Regions from separate parts of the Priestia sp. YIM B13489 genome, predicted to be linked through region 2. Evidence: riboswitches for the same ligand, from Rfam matches in the RefSeq annotation. Region 2 holds a riboswitch; each other region holds the start of a gene.
The links. A riboswitch is a leader RNA that binds a small molecule or an ion and turns the genes downstream of it on or off. The one in region 2 is predicted to bind S-adenosylmethionine.
Positions count from the first base shown of each region.

Region 1 (5,622 bases), 290 kb from region 2:
CCGCCATGTTATACGTTTTAGAAAGAGTATAAATTTCAATTCCCGTCTCTTTTGCACCAGGAGTCTGTAAAAAACTGATTGGCTTTTTACCATCAAACCCAATTGCTCCGTAAGCAAAGTCGTGTACCACACAAATATCGTGCTTGGCAGCAAACGCCACGGTGTCTTCAAAAAATTCTGCCGTTGCCACTGCACCAGTAGGATTATTCGGATAGTTTAAAAACATGAGCTTTGCCTGTTCTTTAGCACGTTCACTTATCTCTTCGTATACGGGTAGAAAATGATTTTCAGCCGTGAGAGGCATCACTTCCATCTTGGCTTTTGCAAGCTCTACTCCAGACCAGTAATCAGGATACCCAGGATCCGGAACCAGCACCGTATCTCCAGGATTTAACAAGCACTGCGGGATTTCAACAAGTCCACCCTTTCCGCCAAATAAAATAGCTACTTCTTTTTCAGGATCTACATCAACGCCATATTCTCGTTTATAAAAAGTCGCAACGGCCTCTTTTAAAAACTGGTGCCCCCGAAATGGAGAATACTTATGATGCATAGGATTAGCACTTGCTTTTTGCAGTGTTCCTACAATATGTGAAGGAGTAGGCTGATCAGGATTTCCCTGTCCTAAGTTAATAACGTCGTGCCCTTGGGCCATTACTTTTCCTACCTTGCCCACAAGTGATGCAAAAAATTGTTTTGGTAAACTTTTTAATAGTTCCGATTGCTCAAATTGTTTCATCATCGCACACCTTCTCAAAAAATTCTTGAAATTCTAGTCACAAATAATATATTGTAATACTCAACTTGTAAAGTCATTTTTTTCAACTACTAAAAAAAGGACGGATGATAAAGTGAGTGTAAAAATTACGTGTTTGCAGCTTGATATTGCGTTTGGAAACCCAACTAAAAACCGAAAATATATCGAACAAAAAATGACGGAAGCCCTGAAAGAAAACCCTGATATCCTTGTGCTTCCTGAGCTATGGGATACAGCTTATGATTTGACGCGGCTAGACGAAATTGCAGATGATGAAGGACAGCAAGCCAAGCAATTAATCTCTCAGTTTGCTAAAACGAACGAAGTAAATATTGTGGCAGGTTCGATCGCGAAAAAAACAGAGCAAGGCATCACGAATACGATGTATATTTTTGACCGAAAAGGTCGTGAAGTATCACAATACAGTAAACTGCACTTATTTAAATTAATGGATGAACACCTGTATTTAGAAGCAGGAACAGCAAAAAATCTTTTTACACTTGAACAGTCACTGTGCGCAGGAGTTATTTGTTACGATATTCGTTTTCCAGAATGGATTCGGGTTCACACTAGCAGCGGAGCAGAAGTCTTGTTTGTTGTCGCTCAGTGGCCGGCTCCAAGACTTGCCCACTGGAAAGCCCTGCTCATTAGCCGTGCAATCGAAAATCAATGCTATGTAATCGCATGTAATCGTGTAGGCCAAGATCCTAATAACACATTTGCCGGACATTCCTTAGTCATCGATCCGTGGGGAGAAATAATCGCTGAAGCTGGCGATAGCGAAGAACTTTTGAGTGCTGAGGTTAACCTGGAACTTGTAAAAGAAATTCGTAAACAAATTCCCGTCTTTACAGATCGCCGTACAGAATTTTATTAATTATGTATTGACAGCCGTTTTTTTGCATGATACGATTTTCACCAGATATCATAAAATATTCAAACAAATCAAAATTGAATAAGTAATCGTACTCTTATCAAGAGTTGGCTGAGGGATTTGGCCCTGTGAAGCCCAGCAACCGACCGTCATTCCATCCTAAGATGGATCACACCCGTAAAACATGTTTTACAAAGGCACGGTGCTAATTCCAACAGAAAGTAATTTTTTCTGGCAGATAAGAGGTTTGAACACTACAATCAAGCCTCTTTCCAACGAAAGAGGCTTTTATATTTTCTAAAATTATAAAAGCCTCCATATATTCTTAAACCTATTAACTTAGTAAACAAATCAGTTTAATAAACTATGGAGGGATTCCGATGTCAACAACAAAAACAGAGAAATATCACCCTTTAACAGAAATTTCAGCAATCAAACTTGTGAAAAAGCTAGGTCTTTTTGATGCCACAGAAGCACTGACTGCCCGTGAAATTGGTGACGGCAACTTAAATCTCGTCTTTCACATCATAAATGATCAAACAAATAAATCCATTATCGTCAAACAAGCGCTTCCCTATGCAAAAGTTGTAGGCGAAAGCTGGCCTCTATCCTTGAACCGTGCCACAATTGAAAGCAATGCGCTCAAGCAATTCGGTGCATTTACGCCAGAACTTGTGCCCGCTGTTTATTACCACGATGAAACGCTTGCTGTTACGGTCATGGAAGACCTGTCTCATTTAACGATTTCTCGCGCCGGACTTATTCAAGGTGAAAGTTATCCTCTGCTCTCACAGCATATCGGTTCTTTTTTAGGACATATTGCGTTCAAAACGTCTGATTTCGCCTTAAAACCTCAGGATAAAAAAGAAGAAGTTGTTAAGTACAGCAACCCCGACTTATGCAATATTACGGAAGATTTAGTTTTTACAGATCCTTTTTTTGATATTGATACAAATGAATTTGAAAAAGCGCTGCGTCCTGATGTAGAAGAATTGTGGAATGATGGTGATGTAAAGCTACAAGCAGCAAAATTAAAATATAAATTTTTAACAAATGCGCAAACGCTAATCCACGGTGATTTACATACAGGCAGCATCTTTTCTAGCAGTCAAGAAACGAAAGTGATTGATCCAGAATTTGCTTTTTACGGTCCGTTTGGATTCGATTTAGGGCAATTTGTTGCGAATTTATTTTTAAATGCTCTTTCTCGAGAAACAAATCGCGAACCGTTATTTGCACACATTACGAACACATGGAACGTATTCAAAGATACCTTTACTGCGCTTTGGCATTCTGAAAACACTGAACCTTTCGCTAAAGATGAGCGCTTATTACATGAAATTTTAACGCAAACGTGGCAAGATGCTGTTGGATATGCAGGATGTGAAATCATTCGACGTACGATTGGCTTAGCTCACGTGGCGGACTTAGACGAAATTTCTTCAGAGGAAAGAAAAATTAACGCTAAACGTACTGCGTTAAAAATTGGACGCTATTTGCTTCTGCACCAACAAGATGTTTCACCAAATGAATTTGAACATTTACTTCGATAACGAATAATGTACACAATGAAAGGATCGGTATCAGCATGACAAATACACTATCACTTCCGCGCTCAGTGGAATGGAATGAATCATATATTACTTTATTAGATCAGCAGCAGCTTCCTGGCAAAGTTGAATATATTAAGCTGCAAACCATTAAAGACGTATGGGATGCTATCACTACCTTGAAAGTACGCGGAGCTCCTGCAATTGGCATTACGGCGGCTTTTGGTCTTGCTCTTTCTGCGCTTAGCTATGACACAGATTCAGTCAAGGAATTTAACAAAAAACTAGCTCTTGATCAACAGTATTTAGCTAGTTCACGCCCTACTGCCGTCAATTTATTTTGGGCATTGGAGCGCGTAGCGAAAAGCGCTGAATCCGCTTCGTCCGTTAATGAAGCTAAAACAAAAGTTGTTCATGAAGCTATTCAAATTCAAGTAGAAGATGAAGAAACGTGCTACCGAATTGGAGATCATGCTCTTTCTTTATTTAAAAAGAAAGATAAAATCATGACAATATGTAATGCTGGTTCAATTGCTACAGCTTATTACGGAACAGCCTTAGCACCTTTTCACTTGTCTAAGCAGCGCGATATTCCGCTTGAAGTATTTGCCTGTGAAACAAGACCCGTTCTTCAAGGTTCTCGCTTAACAGCCTGGGAACTTCAGCAGTCGGGAGTGGACGTGACGCTGATTACGGATAATATGGCCGCTCATACCATTAAAACAAAAGGAATTAATGGGATTATTGTAGGTGCTGACCGCATTGCAGCAAATGGCGATACGGCTAACAAAATTGGAACATATGGACTTGCTCTTTTAGCGAAAGCATTCGGTATTCCATTTTACGTAGCAGCGCCGCAGTCCACATTTGATTTATCTATTCAAGACGGCAGCAGCATCCCTATTGAAGAACGTTCACCTAAAGAAGTAACGCACATTGGAGATACACAAATTGCTCCAGACGGAATCTCTGTGTACAATCCAGCTTTTGATGTGACGCCAAGCGAACTGATTACGGCCATTATTACAGAGCATGGAATTATCCATTCCCCGTCTTTGGAATCCATTCAAAAAGTTTTATTGCAATCTGCTCAATAAAAAAAGCCGCTGCTATGCGGCTTTTTTTTGTTGAGCACTGGTTTTCACCTGCATTTGTAACACAATTGTAACAGTACTCTCTTCTTTTTCTACATATATTATAGGGGATTCTTTTTGAATAAGGGGGAGTAAATATGAGTTCAGAGCAAAAAACGGATAAAAACAAAGCGCTGAATCGTAAGCAGCACTATCAGCTATTCGATTTATCCAAAGATGAAGAACTAAATTCCCTTCCTTCTCCTCAGCAAATTGACGGTGTTTTTGTGCAGGGAGAAGGCTGGAAATTGGACGGTGAATAGTTATTTTAACTCCAGAGCGCCTTTTGCTACATTTCTTTCAAGCATTAATAGTTTCTCTTTTATATGAGTTTGGGAACCTGCATAACCTGTTAAAGCTCCATTTTTTCCAATCACACGGTGACAAGGTAAAATAATAGGCAGTGGATTTCGACGATTCGCTTGTCCCACAGCCCTTACGGCTTTAGAGCGATTAACAGACTCCGCTACATCACTATAAGACCACGTTTGTCCATAAGGTATACCTTTAAGCGTTAACCATACTTCTTTTTGGAAGTCTGTTCCTTTTATATCCAAAGGCAAATCAAATGTTAACGTGCGCCCTCCAGCATAATCCTGCAGCTGTCGCTTTGCTTCTTTCACATGATGATAATTTTCGTCATGGACAAGTTTTTTAAGCTGCTCGTTATGATCATCGCTATCAAACCAAATATGTTGAACCCCTTTTTCCGAGGCTACAATATAAATTTTCAAATCAGAAAATAAATTCATTTCTCCGTAGTACATATTTTTTATCCTTTCTAATTAAGCTGGAAGAATAACATGAAAAGCTGTGCCTTCTCCTATTTTGCTTTCCACTTCAATTCGCCCTTTATGTTCTTCGATAATTTTATATGAGACCATCAAACCGAGTCCCGTTCCTTTTTCTTTTGTCGTATAAAATGGTTCTCCTAAGCGCTTGATGCGCTCTTCGGGCATTCCGTCTCCTTGATCTCGAATGGAGACCGTCACGTAGTGCGGCTCTGTAGAGTAAACTTCAACAATAATTCTTCCTCCGTTTGACGTGACTTCAATTGCATTTTTAATGACATTTATTAGTACTTGCTTAATTTGGTTCGGCTCGCAGTATACCATTGGCAGGTGAGGAGACACACTTAGTTCAAACTGAATATTTTCTAAAAGCGCTTGAGCATTTAATAAATCAATCGTTTCTTTAACAACCCCAGCTAGATTTTTCTTTTCAAACTTTACGGCCTGTGGCTTAGCGAGTACGAGAAACTCTGTAATAATGGTTTCAATTCTTTTTAATTCGGATTTAATAATATCA
Region 1 covers NZ_JBHZOQ010000053.1:3,373,801-3,379,422, reverse strand. Annotated here, with positions in the region: gene ACFX4W_RS23170 (pyridoxal phosphate-dependent aminotransferase) at 1-739, opposite strand, end outside; gene ACFX4W_RS23165 (carbon-nitrogen family hydrolase) at 852-1,634, shown strand; SAM riboswitch class I at 1,726-1,876, shown strand; gene mtnK (S-methyl-5-thioribose kinase) at 2,012-3,184, shown strand; gene mtnA (S-methyl-5-thioribose-1-phosphate isomerase) at 3,220-4,278, shown strand; gene ACFX4W_RS23150 (hypothetical protein) at 4,413-4,577, shown strand; gene ACFX4W_RS23145 (methylated-DNA--[protein]-cysteine S-methyltransferase) at 4,578-5,081, opposite strand; gene ACFX4W_RS23140 (PAS domain S-box protein) at 5,100-5,622, opposite strand, start outside.
Region 1: linked by a shared signal. The riboswitch ahead of mtnK (S-methyl-5-thioribose kinase) and the one ahead of ACFX4W_RS24710 (sulfite oxidase-like oxidoreductase) in region 2 are both predicted to bind S-adenosylmethionine.

Region 2 (5,622 bases):
TTCACAAGCATCATTGATACCCATTTTGCCATCCACTGGTGTGGAAGTTACATCGATACTGCCATAACTACCTTCAATTTTATATGTAACTTCTCCAATATTATCTTTATTGGGTCCTTTATAAATAATGCTTCCTTCACCATTTTCCCTATCTTTATCTTGAGTTAAAAAATACTGAGAAATCACATATTATAATATATCTTCTAAGTGAAGGAGGTATGCTATTATAGAAAACTTAGTTAGCTATATTAAAGATTTAGGCTTTCCAATTGCCCTATCTTTTTACTTACTTGTTCGCATTGAAAGCAAATTAGATAGAATTACAGAGCTGCTTCAAGTTCTTATTGAAAAAAAGGACAAGCAATAAGCAGAATGCTATTTATACCCAAAGCGAACTCGTTCCTTCGTTTTCAAGATGCAGCACGTTCACTTCTGTTCCTTTGTCATATCCATGCTCTCCTCCTGGAAGAACAATCAGCGCGTTTGCTGCAGCTAATGATGAAATAGCCCCTGACTTGTCCATGCCAACAGGCGTCACAACAAGCTTTCCGCCTTCATCTGAAATCTCTCCTCGCACCATTCGCGTAAAAGCATTAGGTTCTTTGAAACGGCCCTTTAATACCGCTTTTGTTTTATGTAAATGAGGCGCTGGTGAATACAAAAAGCTGCGAACAATCGGACGAACAAACAGTTCAAACCCGACATAGCAAGCAGATGGATTTCCTGATAGTCCAAACAGCAGCTGTCCGTTTCGTTCTGCGACTGTTGTAACGCTTCCTGGGCGCATCGCAATTTTGTTAAACAGCACATTCGCACCAAGCTTTTCATAAATAGCCGGCAAATAATCATAGTCGCCAACGGATACCCCGCCGGTTGTTAGTAGAATGTCCACTTCTTCAAGCGCTTTTTCTACCGCTTCATAGCAGCGGTCAAAATCATCTTCAAGCTTTCCTAAGTATTTCGGAATTCCCCCGCTTCTTACAATTTGCGCAAGTGCCATATAGGAGTTGCTGTTGCGAATTTTTCCTGGTTCTAACGGCTCGTTCACATCAAGCAGTTCGCTTCCTGTTGTTAACACGCCAACCACGGGCTGCTTCACGACAGCGACATCCGCATAGCCAAACGTAGCTAAAAAAGCGGTGACGCCTGGATTAATGCGCGTTCCTTTGGAAACAAGCACGTCTCCTTTTTTTGTTTCTTCTCCTTTTAATGCAATGTGTTCCCACTTTGAAGCCCGCCTGCTTAACGCCATATACGTTTTGCCTTCTTTTTCATACGACTTCGTTACTTCAAGCATCACAACCGCATCACATGAATGAGGGACCTGCGCTCCTGTCATAATACGCACCGCTTGAAACGGCTTTACTTCTTCTTCAAAAACAAAGCCTGCACCGATTTCACCTACTACTTCGAACTCAACAGGATGTTCACTTGAGACTTCTACGCAGTCTTGCGCTCGAACCGCAAAGCCGTCATAAAGCGATTTATTAAAATGAGGAACGTTTTGGTCGGCGATAATATCTTCTCCTAAATAGCGTCCGTAGCTTTCGGTGATCGATACGCGTTCGATGCTGCCTTTTCTTTTATAAGTCATGACTTTTTCAATTGCTTCAGGAATTGAAATAGGTGTTCTGCTTTCTAACATACATTCTTCACTTCCTTTATGTCTGTTCACTTTTTACGCTATGGTGTAAAATCATAGCATATCTCACTATTTCTATCATACAACAAAATTTACTGAAAAAGGATGAAAACACCGATGTCTTCTTTTACACATTTTAATGACCAGGGCCGTGCCAACATGGTCGATATTAGCGAAAAATCTATCACGCGCCGCGTTGCAACAGCTCGTTCAAGCATACTCGTTAACAAAGAAATTCACGAAGCCATTGTAGAACATAAAATTGGAAAAGGCGACGTGCTTGCTGTCGCACAAGTAGCGGGAATCATGGCAGCAAAACGCACGTCTGACATTATTCCTATGTGTCACCCTCTTTTATTAAAAGGCGTAAACCTTTCATTTGACTGGGATACAAGCAATGATCAGTACCGTTTATTAATAGAAGCAACTGTTAAAACGGAAGGCTCAACGGGCGTTGAAATGGAAGCTTTAACTGCCGCTTCTGCCTGCGCTCTAACCGTTTATGATATGTGCAAAGCCATTGATAAAGGCATGATTATCGGCGAAACGTATCTGCTTGAAAAATCTGGCGGCAAAAATGGTGACTACAAGCGTACGGAAGCGTAAAGGAGGTACATAATGAGCGTACATGAACATAAATCCAAAGCAACACAGCCCGTTCGCTGCAAAGTCATTACAGTATCAGATACACGTACAAAAGAAACCGATAAAAGCGGCGCGCTAATGATCCAACTTCTGAAAGAACACGACATGCAGGTCGCTTCCTATGAAATTGTAAAAGACGACCAAACGTCGATTCAACAAGCGATACTTGCCGGATGCAGTGCTGAGGACATTGACGTTGTTCTCACAAACGGCGGGACCGGCATTACAAAACGAGACGTCACAATTGAAGCCGTTCAAGCGCTGATTCATAAAGAAATCGTTGGGTTTGGCGAGCTGTTTCGCATGCTGAGCTACACCGAAGACATTGGCAGCGCAGCAATTATGAGCCGAGCAATTGCCGGGACGATTAACGAAAAAGCCGTTTTTTCTACACCAGGATCAAGCGGTGCTGTTCGTCTAGCTATGACCAAGCTGATTTTGCCTGAACTTCGCCACGTTGTGTGGGAATTAAACCGCCAGCGCTGACAAAATGCCTATGCACACGCATAGGCATTTTCATTAATCATAGTCTTTATGTACCCACTCATCTTCTGGAATGCCTAAATCTTCTCCAGAAAAACGCTCTTCTTTAAACGGATCTCCTCTAAGATGAAAGCCGTTTTGCTCCCAAAAGCCAGGATGATTTTCATCAATAGCTTCAAAGCCTCGGAGCCATTTAACACTTTTCCAAAAGTACAAATGCGGAACAACCAATCGCAGCGGATATCCGTGCTTAGCTGTAAGCGGCTCTCCGTTAAAGGAATGAGCGAGAAGAATATCGTCTCTCAGTAAATCTTTTACCTCAATGTTTGACGTATAGTCATTATCTCCGTGCAGCATGATGTATTTACTTTTTAGCTCCACGCCAACTGCTTTTAAAAAGTCTGTAAACAGCACGCCCGTAAATTCATTATCAAGCCTTGTCCATCTCGTTACGCAGTGAATATCACATTTCACCGTCGTTTGCGGCATGTCCAATATATCTTGATACGAAAGCGTCACTTCCTTGTCTACCAACCCAAATACCCGAAGCGTCCATTCCTCTAAGTTATACTCCGGCACGTCGCCTTCATGTAAAATCGGAAAGCGCTCCGTTACTACCTGACCCGGAGGCACTCGTCCTTCATACTTTGGATCAATTTCCGGTGTTTTCATTCGTTTAATACGGTCTGCTTTGTTCAAATTATCACCTCATTGTTTTTTATACATAAAAAGCCCTTCCTTAAATAAATAAGGAAGAGCTTTGTTTCAGCTTCTTCCTTATCTCTAAGAGCAGTACACTCTTAAGGATTTGGCACCATTCTGTCATAGACAGCGGTTGCCGGGTTTCACAGGGCCAGTCCCTCCACCTCTCTTGATAAGGAAACAAATTGTATTTGTTTTATGTAATAAAGTCAGTATTAAGCTTTTTGTCATAATTGTCAATATTATTTTTCTTTTCCGCAAAAAAACTTTAAAAACAGGTAGGGTTATAAGATTTTAGTCTACTAAAATACCATATAAAACCTTTACCCTTCTCCATCAATCATCGTATACTTCTTGGCAAAACGCTTGTAGTAAATTTGCTCATCCTCTTGTCCATCGTTAAAAACAAGTCGGTTATGATCAATATCTTTTTCTTTTAACATATAGCCTTTTTCATTCATCATATGAATATATTCATCTAAATGTCCTTTTTTCACCATATAGTGAAGAGCATCATCTGAATCTGTAGTCCTCGCTACATCTTGACTTCCCACTTCTAGCTTGAATACAGCTGTTGCTGTTTGAACGGGACGATAATCGCCAAACAATCTTTCCCAATTTAATAGCAGCAGCGCGCCGGAAATTATTATACACCCTCCAGCCGCCACGGTTAGTACAAATCGTTTTGACACTACTTTCTCTCCTTTACATTCTTTTTCTTCTATTTAATACAACGGATTGCCCTAAACTTGTTTTTACGCCAAGTCCTAGATACACGGCAGCACCTAAAGCAATTGAAATACAAGATGTGCTCATCGCAAGTGAAGATGCAGACAGCTTATTTTCTAAAAAATAGTGAGAAGTATAATTGCCGATAATCACAGCGGCTGACATCACACTTACTAATAAAACAGGTGTCAACGCAGCTTGTCCCAGTGATTGAACTCGGTAAGAAATGGATTTTTCAATTAAATAAAAGTTATATATAACCGATACACCATACCCTCCGTAAGTCGCGACAACCGGTCCAATTTCTTTTAAGCATGAAACCAGCAGTACGTTTAATACTATCTTCACAACAATTCCTAAGCCCAAGCCTAAGATTAGCTTCTTTTGCTGATTAATTCCTTGGAGAATTGCGGCTGTTACTGTAAAAAGAGCAAATAAAATGGCAGCAGGCGCGTACCATTGTAAAACAATTCCACCGATTTCAGGGCTGTTTTTTGCTCCAAAAATCATCATATATACCGGCTTGCCTAATAAACAAAGCCCCACGGCAGCAGGAAGAGTAAAAAATAACAGCAGCTGCAGCGTTTTTGTAATTTTCCCTTTTACTTCCCGTAAATTTCCTTGCACAAAAGAAGACGTAATGCCCGGAATCAGTGACATGCTGAAGGCAGTCGCTAACGATACTGGCACCATCACCAAAATCTGGGCTAATCCAATAACGGAGTTGATCGTTTCGGCTTTAGCTTGTCCATATCCTATTGATTGAAAGAGCATGTTAATTGTAAACGTATCAATATTTTGATAGATAGGAATAGCTAAACCAACTAATACAAACGGAACGGCGTACGTTACAATCTCTTTGAACATTGAAGAGAACGAAACGGACTTATTATTCTTTCCGCTGTTCACTTCTTTCATAATCAACCGCTTGCGCTTCAAATAAACCGCTCCAAGAATCCCAATTCCCCCTACGCCTCCAATAAACGCTCCAAACGTGCCGATTCCAACAGCTTTTGTCATTGTGCTATGAAAAAGGTGAATAACAGCGTATGCTCCTGCTAAAATGAACAACACTCGCACTATTTGTTCAATAATCGTACTTAGCGCGGACGGTCCCATAGACTGGTTACCTTGAAAGTAGCCTCGTAATAGACTCATAGGCGGGATAATAATTAAAGCAAAGCTTACCATTCGGATGACGTACACTACGTCTTTTTGACTATTTCCTGAGGAATCTTTTCCGTTAATGACTAGTTCAGCGAGCCACGGTGCCATTGTATAGAGGACTAAGAAACCTATTATGCCCGTTATTGTCATTAATAGAATTCCTGCTTTTAACAGATCTTGTCCCGCACGGTAGTTTCCAAGACCGTTATATTTCGATACATACTTCGAAACAGCAAGCGGAAGACCCATTGTCG
Region 2 covers NZ_JBHZOQ010000053.1:3,661,849-3,667,470, forward strand. Annotated here, with positions in the region: gene ACFX4W_RS24685 (hypothetical protein) at 1-186, opposite strand, end outside; gene ACFX4W_RS24690 (YvrJ family protein) at 248-367, shown strand; gene ACFX4W_RS24695 (molybdopterin molybdotransferase MoeA) at 380-1,645, opposite strand; gene moaC (cyclic pyranopterin monophosphate synthase MoaC) at 1,760-2,248, shown strand; gene ACFX4W_RS24705 (MogA/MoaB family molybdenum cofactor biosynthesis protein) at 2,261-2,773, shown strand; gene ACFX4W_RS24710 (sulfite oxidase-like oxidoreductase) at 2,807-3,469, opposite strand; SAM riboswitch class I at 3,545-3,651, opposite strand; gene ACFX4W_RS24715 (hypothetical protein) at 3,796-4,164, opposite strand; gene ACFX4W_RS24720 (putative polysaccharide biosynthesis protein) at 4,178-5,622, opposite strand, start outside.

Region 3 (5,622 bases), 120 kb from region 2:
TAATACTGAACACGTTAAGAGTGTGAGTGAATATCAAAACAACAACGGAGATCAAACTAGTCAATCTGCAAATGAACTCTTAGTGAGCCAAGAACCAGAATATATGAAATCCAAAAGCTTTAACGATCTTTTTGCCCACCTTTCTCATAAATGGGTATCAATCAATAATGGAGGACCTGAAGCTGTAGAGGGCGTGTTAGTACAAAGCCGAAATGGTACATTTACACTTGTGCAGAATAATCAAGTATTACGCTTACAGCCAAGACACGTTAAAACCATTTGTGTGGGAGCAAAAGGGGCTTTTAAGCAAAACGATAACAATCAAAATAATGAAGAAACAGAAGAAAATGGAGAGGCTGAAGCTGCGAAGTCTACAGAAGAACGTACAGGAAGCCGTACGGGAGAACGTACAGGACGCCGCACGGGTGGACGCACAGACGATCGCTCGGGAGGACGCCGCACGGGTGGACGCACAGACGATCGCTCGGGAGGACGCCGTACGGGTGGACGCACAGACGATCGCTCTCGAGGACGCCGTACGGGTTCACGCTCTTCAGCACCGGCCGAGAAAGTTATTAAAACGAAAAATTATCGTTGGAAAGCATGATGAAATGGAACATAAAAGGTGCTTATAAAGCACCTTTTCTAACATATAGGAAAAAGGAGGAGAATGAGTATGAGTATGAATCATTATATCAATAAAATTGTGGAGTTGGATATTTCAGGTAAAACGAGATTTGTTGGCAGACTTATTGATCTTGGATTAGATATTATGGTTTTGTATAATGGACATGATTATTTGTATATTCCTCTTTTACACATGCATCGTTTGCGGGAAGTATCCGAAGAAGACTATACGGTTTTACGTGAAATAGAAGAGAATTTGATAGAAGAAAGTCAGCGGATTTCTTATCGTAATATTTTACAGCAGGCAAAAGGGAAATTTATTGAAATTTATGTAACGGGAGGGAAATCATTGCATGGCTATATCACAAGCGTGCTGAATGATTATCTTGTGTTTTATTCTCCAGTGTATAAAAATGTCTTTGTTTCTCTGCATCATTTGAAATGGCTTACCCCTTACAGTAATGAGTTAACCCCTTATTCTTTAAGTGACAAAGAGCTCCCCGTAAGGCCCGCCTCTGCACCTTTTGTCAGAAACTTTGAAGAGCAGCTTAAAAAATATGAAAATCAGCTGGTCGTATTAGATTTAGGGGATCAATCAGAAAAGATTGGCGTACTTAAAGAAGTTTCTAATAATATTGTTGAACTAATTACGGCAAATGGAGAAAGTATGTATTGGAAGTTAGCTCACGTAAAATCTGTACACTTGCCTTAAAAAAAGAGACCTCGCTTTCGTCTCTTTTTTTATGTGTTTATCAGGACAAGTATATTGAATAAACAAATGAGACGATTTAAATTTTTTAGAAAATTATGTTGACAATATAGAAAATCTTTATTAAAGTTATTAACAACAAACGTTAACCACCAACAATTATATAGAACTCTTATCCAGAGTGGCGGAGGGACTGGCCCTGCGATGCCCGGCAACCATCAAATGAAACATTCATTTGAACGGTGCTAATTCCTGTGGAACATCAGTATTGTTCTAACAGATGAGAGAAATCGTGTATAAACGAACACTCTTCCATCTGTGAAGAGTGTTTTTTATTTTGAGTTAAGGAGAGAAATAGATGAAAATTGAAACTTTATTAGTTCGTTCAGGAGTAGGTCGTGACCCTTCAACAGGTTCTATTACAACCCCCATTTACCAAGCATCAACATTTGCTCATCCTGCTTTAGGGCAAAGTACAGGATTTGACTATGCACGTACGGCAAATCCTACTCGTACAGCATTGGAAGAAGCAATTGCTGCTTTGGAAAAAGGAGAAGTAGGAGTAGCATTCGCTTCAGGAATGGCGGGTGTAATGGCAGTTTTAGCACTATTTAAAAACGGAGATCATTTAATTGTATCAGAGGATTTATACGGAGGAACGTACCGAGTACTAAATGAAATTTTTTCAGAGCAAGGAATTACTGTTTCGTACGTCAACACAGCCCATCTCGAACAAGTAAAAGATGCGCTTCGTCCCAATACGAAAGCTTTATTTATTGAAACACCTACGAATCCAATGATGCACGTGACTGATTTGCCAGAAGCAATTGCGTTAGCTAAACAGCATGATTTGCTTACCATCGTTGACAATACCTTCATGTCCCCTTATTATCAGCGTCCTTTAGAGCTTGGAGCAGATATTGTGATACATAGTGCAAGCAAATACATTGGGGGTCATAATGATGTAGTTGCTGGTCTTGTAGTCGCTCGATGTAGTAGCTTAGGAGAGAAAATTCGTTTTTATCAAAATGCAGCTGGGGCAATCTTAGGTCCACAGGATAGCTGGCTGTTATTACGCGGTGTTAAAACGCTAGCGCTTCGTATGGAAAAGCATAATGAAAATGCACTGAAAATTGCAAATTGGCTTACTGCTCATGATCTCGTGGAAAAAGTGTATTACCCTGGTCTTGAAACACATCCAGGCTATGAAATCATGAAGAAACAAGCAACTGGATTTGGAGGCATGATTTCTTTTGCTGTCTCACACCCTGACATCGTGTCAGTACTTTTAGAAAATGTCAAAGTTATTACATTTGCAGAAAGCTTAGGAGGCGTGGAAAGTTTAATGACATTCCCAGCTCGTCAAACACATGCTGATATTCCGGAAGAAATTCGAAATCGTGTCGGAGTAACAAACTGTTTACTGCGGTTATCAGTTGGAATTGAGCACGCAGATGATTTAATTAAAGATTTGAAGGAGGCATTTGATGCATACCAACAATAATAAACATAGATTTGGTACGAACTTAATTCATGCAAATACAGGAATTGACGGTCATTTTGGAGCGGTTAACGTACCTATTTATCAGGTATCTACATTTAACCAAGAAGATGAGACGAACAACGGCCGCTATGACTATTCTCGTTCAGGAAATCCAACTCGTGAGGCTTTAGAAAACACCATTGCTCAGCTAGAAAATGGATACGCTGGTTTTGCTTTTTCATCAGGTATGGCTGCTATCTCATCGGTGTTATCTATTTTTGAATCAGGGGATGAAATTTTAGTTTCACATGATACGTACGGCGGGACATATCGTGTATTAACACGATTATTTTCAAAGTTTGGTATCAAAACAACTTTTGTTGATACAACGAAGGTTGAGAAAGTAGAAGAAGCTATCACAAAAGATACGAAGGCTATTTATATCGAAAGCCCTTCAAATCCATTTTTACAGGTAACGGATATTAAAGCAGTAGCAAGTTTGGCGAAGGAGCGCAACCTCCTTACAATTGTGGATAACACGTTTTTAACACCTTATCTACAGCAGCCGATTGACCTTGGTGTAAATATTGTGATTCATAGTGCTACAAAATATCTCAGCGGTCACAGTGACGTCATTGGCGGTCTAGTTGTGGTAAGCGATGAAAAGCTAGCAGAAGAAGTAAAGTTTGTACAAAATGCTTTTGGTGCTATCTTAGGACCGCAGGATTGTTTTTTACTGCTTCGAGGAATTAAGACATTAAAAGTTCGTTTAGATCAGCAGTTAAAAACAGCGCTGCAGTTTGCAAAGTGGCTTGAAGAACAATCTCTAGTGAGCCGTGTATACTACCCGGGCTTAAAAAGTCACCCGGACCACAAACTGATTTCAGAACAAGCAAATGGATACGGAGCTATGATTTCTTTCCAAGTACAGGATGAAAAAGTAGCGCGACATATTTTACAAGGAGTCAAATTGGCTTCAATTGGCGTTAGTCTAGGTGCAGTTGAATCCATTCTAACGCATCCTGCAACAATGTCTCATGCGAGTATCCCAAAAGAAGTGCGTGAAGAAAAAGGAATTACTGATTCACTTCTTCGCCTTTCAGTAGGGTTAGAGGAATTTGAGGATTTGAAGCAAGACTTTAACGCTGTTTTTCAAAGCTTAGAAGAAAAGGCGTTAATTAAATAAAGAAAAGAGACTGGGGCAGAAGTATTCTAGTTAAAGTTAAACAAGAACTATTAATCAAAATTACTGATTAATAGTTCTTGTTTTTTGTTGTCACGGTGAACGTAGGTTTCATCTATTTCGTTGCTTCTAGCGGTTCAGCTCCTTTATCCCATTTGTTCGTCTTTACACTGGATTGATATCCGTTATATACAGCTATCTAAAAGGTTTGTGTATAGGGACGTAAGCGCAACTTTTTCATCAGAGGAAAGACTGCTGTTTAGAATTCTTTTTATGCCAAGGTGATATTTTACATACGGTGTTTGTCGGACGCGTGGATGAGTCATTTCATCTTTTAAATCCTTCATAATGGCTTCGTGAAGCTGATCTTCACTTGTCATGGCTTGTTTAGAAGCGAACGAACGGTTCAACCATAGGGTTTGATAAGCTGCTAGTAAATGTTCAGAAGTCATTGTGCAAAGAGCTCCTTTAGATTAGTTTCTTCATTATAATAATCTATAGTTTACCATAAGTATTAATACGTGTACGTAACTTTTACAGAAGCAGATACAGTCAAGGACTGAGCTTGAATAGGGGGAGAGGCTGCTAATAACTTAGGCGAGGAGCCAGATGACTGATAGACGGGGCCTTCTTCGATTAAAATGGGGATTTGGTTAATAGGGAGCTGCAGCGTGTTGGCAATGGTAAAGGCCTTTTCTTTAGCGTTAAGCAAAGCTTTACTTATCGCTTCTTGTTCATATTTATCATCATTTGTAACGTGGAATTGAAGAGCTTGCGCTACGTTGGCTCCGCTTGAAAAAGTAGCGTTATAGACATCGCCAGCTTGTTTTACATCTTGTACTCTTACTCTAAATAAGTGCTGTACTTCGTATCCAGTAAGAGTCGATTTTCCATCACTGTAATCATATTTAGGATTTATGGTGAACGAAGCTGTTTCAATTTGCTGGTCATTGATTCCAAGTTTTTTTATTTCTTGCAGCAAAGTATTTGAAACAGCTGAATTTTCTTTTAAGGCTTCTTGAACGTCTCGGTTTTCCGTACGGGTTCCAATCGTCATGGAAATTTCATTTGGAACTGCTGAAACACTTCCTTCACCAATTACTTTAATTTCTCTATTTTGTGTATCTACGCGCAGTTGCTGTGTAGGTTCGTAAGGGAAATAAGAATGTTGCATGTAAAAACCCTCCTTAATCTGTCTTTAGTACATATATATGACAACATGGCTTGCATTAAAAGCAAAAAGTACACAAGTTACGACTTGTGTACTTTTTTTACTATTTTGTATGCTGTTCTAATACGCTTTCCATGTTTCTAAATTGATCTTCTACAGCTTTTGAAGGCTTTTTTGTTAACAGACTTACTACAATAACAGCCAGCAAGCTTAAGAAAAATCCAGGAATCATTTCGTAAAGGGCATCCTTCAATGGAGTATTTACCCAAATTAATACTGTAGCAGCACCTACAATCATCCCTGCAAGTGCTCCCCATCGAGTCATACGTTTCCAGTAAAGACTTAGTAAAATAGCAGGACCAAAAGCTGAACCAAATCCAGCCCAAGCATATCCAACCAGTCCTAAAATCGTATCACTAGGTTTTAAAGAAAGCAAAATGCCAATAATT
Region 3 covers NZ_JBHZOQ010000053.1:3,537,527-3,543,148, forward strand. Annotated here, with positions in the region: gene ACFX4W_RS23985 (hypothetical protein) at 1-607, shown strand, start outside; gene ACFX4W_RS23990 (hypothetical protein) at 677-1,339, shown strand; SAM riboswitch class I at 1,506-1,623, shown strand; gene ACFX4W_RS23995 (trans-sulfuration enzyme family protein) at 1,695-2,840, shown strand; gene ACFX4W_RS24000 (trans-sulfuration enzyme family protein) at 2,824-4,005, shown strand; gene ACFX4W_RS24005 (hypothetical protein) at 4,188-4,454, opposite strand; gene ACFX4W_RS24010 (SIMPL domain-containing protein) at 4,517-5,176, opposite strand; gene putP (sodium/proline symporter PutP) at 5,277-5,622, opposite strand, start outside.
Region 3: linked by a shared signal. The riboswitch ahead of ACFX4W_RS23995 (trans-sulfuration enzyme family protein) and the one ahead of ACFX4W_RS24710 (sulfite oxidase-like oxidoreductase) in region 2 are both predicted to bind S-adenosylmethionine.